3 regions of the Ruegeria sp. ABM4_193 genome follow, and region 3 is predicted to be linked to each of the others. Evidence: riboswitches for the same ligand, from Rfam matches in the RefSeq annotation. Region 3 holds a riboswitch; each other region holds the start of a gene.
The links. A riboswitch is a leader RNA that binds a small molecule or an ion and turns the genes downstream of it on or off. The one in region 3 is predicted to bind cobalamin.
Positions count from the first base shown of each region.

Region 1 (3,251 bases), on a different contig from region 3:
CAGCTCAAACGGGCGTAAATGCCTTGCTTCGAACAGGTCCCGGTGCCCTTGAACACATGGATGAGCTGCGCATGTTCAACGCCCAATTGCTAAGTCCTGATGAAGCCGGGTTCGAGCGGATCCGTCTGACGTTCTGACGGGTTGTCTTTTGCCCTCGCCTTCCCTATATCCAGAGTCGAGAGGTTGGCGCGGGCGAGCGCCTCGCCAACCTGGTCAGGTCCGGAAGGAAGCAGCCACAACGAGCCCCGCTTGGGTCGATGTCCAACCTCTCACTTTCCCCTCACATACCTAATTGGTGATACGCGGTCTCACCCAAAACGTGTTCAGATGTCGACAAAGCGTGGCCAAAGGGCCGCGTTACGACGGGCAAAAGCCCCAATATGCCCAACTTCAGACAACTCGAAATCAGCAGGTTTCAGCAGATGTCGTTTGGCCTTGGGGCCATAGAGATCGGCAAGCCGCCATACCGCCTCGGGTGGGACCATCTGGTCATCTTCAAAAGTAAACAGATCCACTGGTTTTTCAGTTTCTGTCCAACGCGCATCAGGCAACCCGGCTCCGATCTCGGGCACGTAACTCGAAGGAGCGGTGCACCATTTACGCCATTGCCAGTAGACCGATTCCGGCAAATCCGCACCAAAACCGATTGCCTTTCCGGGTAAATACCCAAGCGCTTTGACCAGCAATGGGGCGTGCCCATACCAGAACACCCCGGCCAATCCACGGTAGGGCCATGGGTGATCGTTCAGGGTCACAAGCCCAGAACACACGCAAATCATCCGGTCGGTTTTGTCGATATCGGGCTGTACGGGTCCCAGCATGGCACCTACGGAATGACCAATCGTCCATTGTTGTGCACCAGGAAAACGTCTGCGCATTTCCGCCCGCGCCGCTGGCATATCGATCAAGGCCCAATCCGCCATTGTCGCACGCGCATCCTTCATGCGACCGGTCAGAGAATGCCCGAAATCCCGGTAATCATAGGTTAGGCACGCCATACCGCGCTCGGCGGCCAGCCAACGCGCGAAGTGGCGATAATAGTCGCGTGGCACGCCTGTGGCACTGTTCAGCACAACCACTGTGCTGGGTTCAGACAAGGGTCGGTACAGGCGCGCTGAAAGGGTTGATGACCCGGACGGAAAGAGGAACTCTTCGGTTAATACCGTCTGTTCTGTATCCAACATGATCCCTGATCCTGCGCCAAAAACTAGTTTCTTATTTCAATGATGGGAACTCTACGCGGGAAGTTGTCACCCATCCAGCATGACCAAACGTCGGGGCCAAAGATCCGCTTGACTCGGAACCGGATCAGACGCTAGCGATTGTGTGATGGTTCCTGTCCCCCACAAGGGGTCGGGATGAAAAGGGAACACGGTGCGGTTCCGTCTGGTCATCCGGACGCTAACCAATGCCGCGACTGCCCCCGCAACTGTAAGCGGTGAGCAATGCCGAAACGCCACTGGCCCCGAGGGCTGGGAAGGTCGGCAAAGCCATGACCCGCAAGTCAGGAGACCTGCCATCGAAACTGAAACCGAAACTCGGGCGGGGTGTCCGGGCAGGTCCTGACTGCACTTCGCTGTCCCACCTGACCCGATCCTTCTGTCCACCACGCGCGGAGGGCGCAGGATGATCTGGAAGACAAAGACGCATGAATACAGCGCAACGGTATGTCAGCGGACGGGCAAAACCTGCCCCGCCCTGGCGCGGCTGGCGCGCTCGATCTCCGAGGCTATGATACAAGCTTCGGCTGCCACAGGCGACGACTTCGAGTTTGACGGTAGTAGTGAGCTTTCACATTGCACAAAAGGGTGTCAGGCAATTTTCCAGGCACAATCAGACAGTGTTCGCGTGTTTTGTGACACGCAGCCCAACGCAGCAATTGAGGACCTGAACCTCTATGCTGATCTGATTTTTGGAAACACGTTCCGCACTCTGCCATCTGGCATCATTGCAAACCCACCATGCGCGATGATCGAGGTTGCAACGCTACGGCCCCGGAAAACCGTACACGCACCCGAACAGCTTTCGGCCTGAGATCACACCACCTGCGCCGGGGAAACCCGGGCCGCCCAAGCCAGCTGCGCGTCTGTTTCCACGGCACAGGGGCGCAGCGACCGCAGACGCTCCAGCGCCTTGTCAGCCCGTTCGCCGCACTCGACCATCAGACGCAGAACAACCATCCCCGACCTGCCACAGCCGCCCCGACAATGCACCAATACCCGGCCTCCGCCAGCCAGGGCGTGCCGGGCGGCGGCGCTGACATCTGGCCACGCCTCTTCAACCGCCGCCGTTGGTGCGCCAAAGTCTTCGATCGGCAGATGCACCCACCGGCTGGCGCGGCTTTGAATATCGCTGCCAAAATCCCGCGCCCCGTGCTGAAGCATCTCGACATCCGTTGTCATTGAAATCACCAGCCCCGGCTTCCACGCTGCAATCGTATCCAGATCCGGCTCATAATCCCCGCCATGTCCGGGTATCGACGTCAGGGCCAGCGTTCCTCCTGCGACTTGCAGGGCATAGATAACCAGCTGCGACATGAACGTGTGTCCTCCACCAGGAACTCTTTACAAAAATGAGTCTTTAATTTTGTTGGAACAGCTTAGTGCGAATCCGGTCGGAATCTAAATCAAAAATCATCGCGCCTCGCGGTGGACGCGGAAGGCAGCGGCCACTACGCTGAGCCGAAGCACCGAATCCGACCGAGAAAACATGACCGACACGCCCAGCCCCGCCTATCAGGTTCTCGCCCGCAAATATCGCCCGGAAACCTTTGCCGATCTGGTGGGTCAGGATGCCATGGTACGCACCCTGAAAAACGCATTCGAAGCGGACCGGATTGCGCAGGCTTTCATCATGACCGGCATTCGCGGCACCGGCAAAACCACCACCGCGCGGATCATCGCCAAGGGTATGAACTGCATCGGCCCCGACGGCAATGGCGGCCCGACGACCGAGCCTTGCGGGCAATGCGAACATTGCGTGGCGATCATGGAAGGCCGCCATGTCGATGTGATGGAGATGGACGCCGCCAGCCGGACCGGTGTGAATGACATTCGCGAAATAATCGACAGTGTCCGCTATCGCGCCGCCAGCGCGCGTTACAAGATCTACATCATCGACGAGGTCCACATGCTTTCGACCAGCGCTTTCAACGCGCTGCTCAAGACGCTCGAGGAACCGCCTGAACATGTGAAGTTTATCTTCGCAACAACCGAAATCCGCAAAGTGCCGGTCACGGTTCTGTCCCGCTG
Region 1 covers NZ_JBSWTT010000001.1:3,065,236-3,068,486, forward strand. The annotation lists gene ACXADZ_RS15315 (bifunctional 2',3'-cyclic-nucleotide 2'-phosphodiesterase/3'-nucleotidase) at 1-137, shown strand, start outside; RNA gene ffs (signal recognition particle sRNA small type) at 177-275, shown strand; gene ACXADZ_RS15325 (alpha/beta hydrolase family protein) at 324-1,184, opposite strand; cobalamin riboswitch at 1,315-1,535, shown strand; gene ACXADZ_RS15330 (hypothetical protein) at 1,627-2,034, shown strand; gene ACXADZ_RS15335 (protein-tyrosine phosphatase family protein) at 2,037-2,537, opposite strand; gene ACXADZ_RS15340 (DNA polymerase III subunit gamma/tau) at 2,710-3,251, shown strand, end outside.
Region 1: it holds a riboswitch for cobalamin, as region 3 does, so the genes downstream of both, ACXADZ_RS15330 (hypothetical protein) here and ACXADZ_RS19135 (DUF4198 domain-containing protein) in region 3, are expected to answer to the same signal.

Region 2 (3,251 bases), on a different contig from region 3:
AAGCGGGCATTGCTGTTCTGGCAACGGCGTTTTCATTGGTCATGTCGAATGTTGGCGCCACCGTTCTGCTCGTACCGCTGGCTGTGTCCATTGCAGTGGCTGCCGGAGGCAACCCTGCAGTCTTTGCGCTGACCGTTGCCATTTCCACCTCGAACAGCTTCATCATCCCGACCCATCAGGTCAATGCGCTGATCATGGGTCCGGCAGGGTACAAGGTCATGGATTTCGTCCGTTCAGGCGGCATCATGACCGCGCTGTTCCTTGTCGTTTCATTGGTGATGATCAACGTTATGTACTAGCGCGGCAATCGGGGCCGGATTTCTGGGCTGGCCCACCCCGATTGCCGATTACATTTCGTTGGAAAGGTTAGCTTGAACCTCTACGCCGAGCCCCGGCCTTGCGGGACAACCTCATACCCCGGCTCTTCCGGTTCATCATCTTCCATCTCCGGCGGGAAACCGGGGGCTGTGATGTCCAAACCAGTCGCCTCTTCCAGACGTTTGATGATATTCGGCGACAGCTCGCGATCGCCATACCGGGCAATGCCATCTTCAAAAATCTTGATCATGACCGGATTCATTTCCAGAGGCACCCCGGCGCGGTCCGCTACCTCTTGAAACAGACCAATGTCCTTTTTCACCAAGTCCATAGTGAAGGAGATGTCGCGCGAACCATTCAGTATGACCTGACTTTCCGTTTCATGCACAAAGGACGTACCGGACGAGATTTTTATCGCCTCATATGTCGTGTTGAGATCCATGCCCGCCGCCTTTGCCGTGACCAGCGCTTCGGCGCAGGTGATCAGGTTGGCTGTGGCCAGATAGTTGGTCAGCACCTTCAAAACCGAGGCAGAGCCCAATTCACCCGTGTGCAAAACACGCCGTCCCATGGTGGTCAGAAACGGCAGAATCCGCTCAAAAGTCGCACGGTCACATCCCGCGAAGATCGAGATATTGCCGGTGGCCGCCCGATGGCACCCGCCCGAAACCGGGCAGTCCACTGCCGCGCCTCCGCGTTCGATCACCTCGGCCCCCAAACGCTTGACCTCGGCCTCATCGGTTGTCGACATCTCCATCCAGATTTTGCCGGGGCCCACTTCGGGCAGCATCTTTTGCATGACCGCATCTGACGCCGCAGGCGATGGCAAGCAGGTGATGACCGCATCGCAATCGCGCATCAACTGTGCCGGGCCTTCGGCTGCCTTTGCGCCAAGGGCGACAAACGCGGCCACCAGATCCGCGTTCAGATCATGCACCGTCAGATCAATACCGTTCCGCAGCAAGGATCCCGAAAGCTTGCCGCCAACGTTTCCCAACCCGATGAATCCTACTTTCATATGTCGCCTCTCCCTGCTGGCTTGTACCTGTCATGCGATCACGGATTTATCTGACCATTCATGCCGCCCAACGACAACCACAGGTCGCTTTTCACACCCGCCTCCTGATGTTACGCGCAACGCGCTTGACAAGCGGGCCAGCGGTGCCGCATGACCCATTCGTTGGTGTCGGCAAGAGCCGATGAAAAGGGAATGCGTCAACGGATCTTCCGCCAAACGCAGCCGCCCCCGCGACCGTGACCGGAGAGGGTGCCCAATGCCACTGGCCTAGGCCGGGAAGGCGGGACATCCGACAGAGGACCCTGACGTACCGGGCCTCTGACATCCGCAAGCCGGGAGACCTGCCAGCACCCGAAGTTGAAACCGGGCGGGGTGTTCCGGTATCGGGTCCATGTTGCAACACGTGGCCCGCTTGAAACCCCGTCCCCCGCGAAGAGGATTTGGGGGGATGAGAGACATGACTGAGACCACACCGGTCGAACTGCTGGTCTGCACGACCTGCCGCCGCGGGCTGCCCATCGAAGACGATGCGCAACGCCCCGGTACATTGCTGCACCAGGCATTGGAACAAGCAGAGCTGCCCGAAGGCATCACCCTGAAACCTGTCGAATGCCTTTCGAACTGCGATCAGGGCTGTTCTATCGTGTTGCGCGGCGGTCCCGATCGCTGGACCTTCGTTTACGAAAACCTGAACGAAGTGGACCATGTCGATGTAATCGTCGACGGCGCAACCAAGTATCTGGCCACCGAAGATGGTCTGGTGAAATGGCGCGAGCGCCCTGAACATTTCCGCAAAAACTGCGCCTCGCGCATTCCCCCGATTGGAGCCTGACATGTCGAATCTCGAAAAACTTCCCGTCACCGTGATCACCGGCTTTCTGGGCTCGGGAAAAACAACGCTGGTCAAACACCTGATGCAGAACCCGCAGGGCAAACGTCTGGCTGTTGTCGTCAACGAGTTTGGCGATGTGGGCGTGGATGGCGATATCCTGAAATCCTGCGCCATCCCGGATTGCCCGGCGGAAAACATCATGGAGCTGGCAAACGGCTGCATCTGCTGCACCGTCGCGGATGACTTCATCCCGACCATCGAGGCGCTGATGGCGCTGGAACCGCGCCCCGAGCATATCCTGATCGAAACCTCTGGCCTCGCCCTGCCCAAGCCGCTGCTGAAAGCGTTCGACTGGCCGGATATCCGCTCAAAGATCACTGTCGATGGCGTGATCGCTCTGGCCGATGCCGAGGCCGTCGCCGCCGGTCGCTTTGCCCCGAATGTCGAAGCTGTGGATGCCCAGCGCCTCGCCGACGACTCGATCGATCACGAAACGCCCCTGTCCGAAGTGTTCGAGGATCAGATCTCGTGCGCCGACATCATCCTGTTGACCAAGCCTGATCTTGCAGGACCCGAAGGTGTGGCCAAGGCCAAAGAGGTGATCGCCGCCGAAGCACCGCGCCCCTTGCCTGTTGTCGAAGTCGCCGAGGGCGTCGTGGATGTCCGCGTTGTACTGGGACTGGAAGCTGCAGCCGAAGACGACATGGATGCACGTCCGTCGCACCACGACGGTCACCACGATCACGAACATGACGACTTCGAAAGCATCATCGTCGAGTTGCCGGAACAAACCGATCCAGCCGATCTGGTCGCCAAGATCGAACGCCTGGCGACCGAGCTGAACATCCTGCGGGTCAAAGGTTATGCGGCAGTACAGGGCAAACCCATGCGCCTGCTGGTTCAGGCCGTGGGCGCACGCGTCCGTCACCAATATGACCGCCCATTGGGACCAGAGGAAGAGCGCCGTTCGCGTCTGGTTGTTATCGCCGAGCATGACGACATCAAAGAGGCCGAAATCCACGCGATCCTCGCGGGCGTCACCGAGGCTGCCGAGTAAACCATGCACGTCGTCTTCCGCGAAAG
Region 2 covers NZ_JBSWTT010000001.1:1,132,952-1,136,202, reverse strand. The annotation lists gene ACXADZ_RS05700 (SLC13 family permease) at 1-299, shown strand, start outside; gene ACXADZ_RS05695 (NAD(P)-dependent oxidoreductase) at 380-1,336, opposite strand; cobalamin riboswitch at 1,483-1,699, shown strand; gene ACXADZ_RS05690 (DUF1636 family protein) at 1,794-2,168, shown strand; gene cobW (cobalamin biosynthesis protein CobW) at 2,170-3,225, shown strand; gene cobN (cobaltochelatase subunit CobN) at 3,229-3,251, shown strand, end outside.
Region 2: it holds a riboswitch for cobalamin, as region 3 does, so the genes downstream of both, ACXADZ_RS05690 (DUF1636 family protein) here and ACXADZ_RS19135 (DUF4198 domain-containing protein) in region 3, are expected to answer to the same signal.

Region 3 (3,251 bases):
GCGGTAGGCGGGACAGGAAGACGCAATACAGCGCGCGCTTCAGCGGCCCCTTCTTCGCGGGTGCGGGCCCCTTCGCGGATCAATTCGGGATCGACTGGCAATCCTGCAGCCCTAAGCCCGTCGACATAGCCATCCCGACGCAGGTGGCTGTAGTTGAACTTTGGATCACTGCCGACAAACCCGATACGGCTGTGACCAAAACGGACCAGACGTTCGACCGCGCCGCTCATGGCTTTTTCACCGGAAATATCAAACCACGACGTATCGTCCTGATAGCCGGTTCGACCATATCCTGTCCGACCATAAAGGATGAAAGGCACCTGCAGGTCGCTGAGGTACCCAACTCGCGCGTCATCTACTTCGGTACGCGGCAGGATAAATCCATCGGCCTTTCGTTCTTCGACCAAACGGCCCAAAACATTTAACATGTCCTGCTTCGACTTCGCGGTCGAAATTGTCATCGTCCAGTCAGACGCACTTGCAGCTTCACAAGCCCCTGCCAGAAAGTCCTGAAAAAACGGATTGTGCCGGTCCGGTTCTTCACTGTTGATGACCATGGCAATGGCACGCACGCGCCCTGTTCGAATAGCCTGAGCATGGCTGAGCGGGCGATACCCCATCTTGCGCGCCGTCACCTCAACACGCTTTCGCGTTGATTCTGAAATGTCGGAATACCCGTTCAATGCACGCGACACGGTGCTTTTCGAAAGGCCAAGGTGATGTGCCAATTCGTCAAGCTTCACCCGCCCACCGGACGCGGCGCGCTGGGATCGGATTTGTCGCTGTTGCAATTCGGGATTCGCCATCATTCTTTCATTTAACTGCTTCGAAACCGGTTTCGGCAATCAAAAAATTAATTCCAGCACCCCGCGACGGACAATCACTCCCAATCAACGAACAGGTCACAACACCAACACTTAGACATCACCGCAGCCGATGAGTTTAAAGCGGAACACCTCTGGAATTCGCAGATGACCCTCCCAATGCCGCAATCGGGAGTTGACCATGATCAAGTTTTTCTGTCATCAACGCGCCATGTTCGGTTCCGGGGAGTCACCCGGAGGCAATAGGGAATGCAGTGCGGCACATTCTTGGCCAATTCTGCAACTGCCCCCGCAACTGTAAGCGGCGAGCGAGACTGATTACGCCACTGGGTCACACCCGGGAAGGCCAGTTTAGCGTTAAGACCCGCAAGTCAGGAGACCTGCCGAACATGCGCCCTCGGAAAGGGTGCTCATCATCGGCGACGGGGTGTGCGCCGGATCTGTTTGCCTGTTGGGGCAGATAGTTTCGCATTCCCCTATGTCAAAAACCAATGCGTGCCGGGGAAGGCGCGACGTGAGAAGGACGTATTTGTGAAACACTTTTTGTTGGCCGCGGCCGCTACTGCGGCGCTGCCCGCGCTGGCTCAGGCTCATTTCTTGCTGGAATACACCGAGGATACCATGATCGAGCGTCCGGGCGACGTTCCGGTCAAGTTGGTCTTCTGGCATCCGTTTGAAGCCGGGCACGTGATGACCCTGGAAAAGCCAGAAGAATTCTATGTGATCCACAACGGCGAAAAGACCGATCTGTTGGGTACATTGGAAGAAACCACATTCGAAGGCCCCGAGAACAGCGCCAAAGCCTTTCTCGGTTCGGTCCCGGTGAAACGTTCCGGCGACTATGTGCTGGTGACGGTACCTGCGCCTTACTACGAAGAATCCGAGGATATCTATATCCAGCAGATCACTAAGGCTTACCTGAACCGCAATGAACTGCCCACCGACTGGGATCAACCGCAAGGTCTGGCGACCGAAATTCTGCCGTTGAACAAGCCCTATAACGTCATTGCAGGTTCCACCTTCACCGGCCGTGTACTGAGCGAAGGCGAACCGGTTGCCGGTGCTGAGATCGAAATCGAATACATGGCAGCCGAGCCCGATCTGGCGGGAAACGGTGCCAAAGACGCCACAGCATCCCCACTACCGGGCGGCGCATTGGCCGCGATTTCAGATGAGAACGGCTATTTCACCTTTGGCGTACCGAAAGCGGGTTACTGGGGTTTTGCCGCTTTGGGTGCGGGCCCAAAAACCGAACATGAAGGCAAAGAACTGAGCCAGGATGCTGTGATCTGGATCCGCGCCTGGGATCTGGAGTAACCCCTATGCACATCGTGGACGGAGCCCTTTCGAACCCAGTTGTGATCGGCGGCGCAATCGCAGCGGCTGGCGGCATTGCCATAGGGCTGAAATCGCTGGACCTCGACCGCATTCCCACCGCGGGCGTGCTGTCGGCCAGCTTTTTTGTAGCCTCGCTGATCCATGTGCCGATCGGCCCGTCCTCTGTGCATTTGATACTGAACGGTCTGGCCGGGCTTTTGCTCGGCTGGGCCGCTTTTCCTGCGCTTTTTGTTGGCCTGTTGCTTCAAGCCGTGTTTTTCGGCTTTGGCGGTTTGACTGTGCTTGGGATTAACACGGTCAACATCGCACTTCCGGCGGTGCTGACATGGATGATCTTTGGCCGTCTGATCGCACGCGGCTCTCCGGTGCAGGGCGCTGTTTGGGGCGGCATCGGAGGAGCGTTTTCGATTGCAGCCACGACGGCCCTTGTCGCTGTCTCTCTGGCTCTGTCTGGTGACGAATTCCTACCAGCCGCGAAACTGGTCTTTTTTGCACACATTCCCGTCATGGCAATCGAAGCGGTACTTACCGGTTTTGCTATTCTATTGGCCCGCCAGGTCAAGCCTGAACTCTTTCTGAGGGGTGCCCCCGTATGAGACAGCTAATTTTTGTTGTTGCGATATGGCTTACCCCGCTTCCTGCGCTGGCCCATAAAGTTATCGCCGGGGTCTTTCCTGCAGGCGACGCGATTGAAGGGGAATTGGGCTTTTCCAACGGCGACATGGCTGAAAACCAAGAAGTTGTTGTTTACGGCCCCGATGGCGCTGAACTGGGGCGAACAGTCACAGATACCGATGGTTTCTTCCTCTACACCCCCACCGAACTTGTCGCGCACACTTTCAAAGCAGATCTGGGCGCTGGTCATCTAGCCGAGGTCACCATGCCCGCCGAGGAAGTGGCTGAGATTTTGGGCGTGGATGCCGAGCTTGTAAAACCTGTTACGCAGGTTGAAAACGCAAACGACACCGCGACGACTGTCGCGTCATTAACCGACGAGGAGCGCGCGGCCATTGCCCAAGCGGTGCGAGACGAAACCCGCCCTCTGCGTCGTGAGATTGCAGCCTATCGCGAACACAACGACTTGCAGAC
Region 3 covers NZ_JBSWTT010000003.1:169,685-172,935, forward strand. The annotation lists gene ACXADZ_RS19130 (LacI family DNA-binding transcriptional regulator) at 1-806, opposite strand, end outside; cobalamin riboswitch at 1,024-1,226, shown strand; gene ACXADZ_RS19135 (DUF4198 domain-containing protein) at 1,356-2,141, shown strand; gene cbiM (cobalt transporter CbiM) at 2,147-2,758, shown strand; gene ACXADZ_RS19145 (cobalt ABC transporter permease) at 2,755-3,251, shown strand, end outside.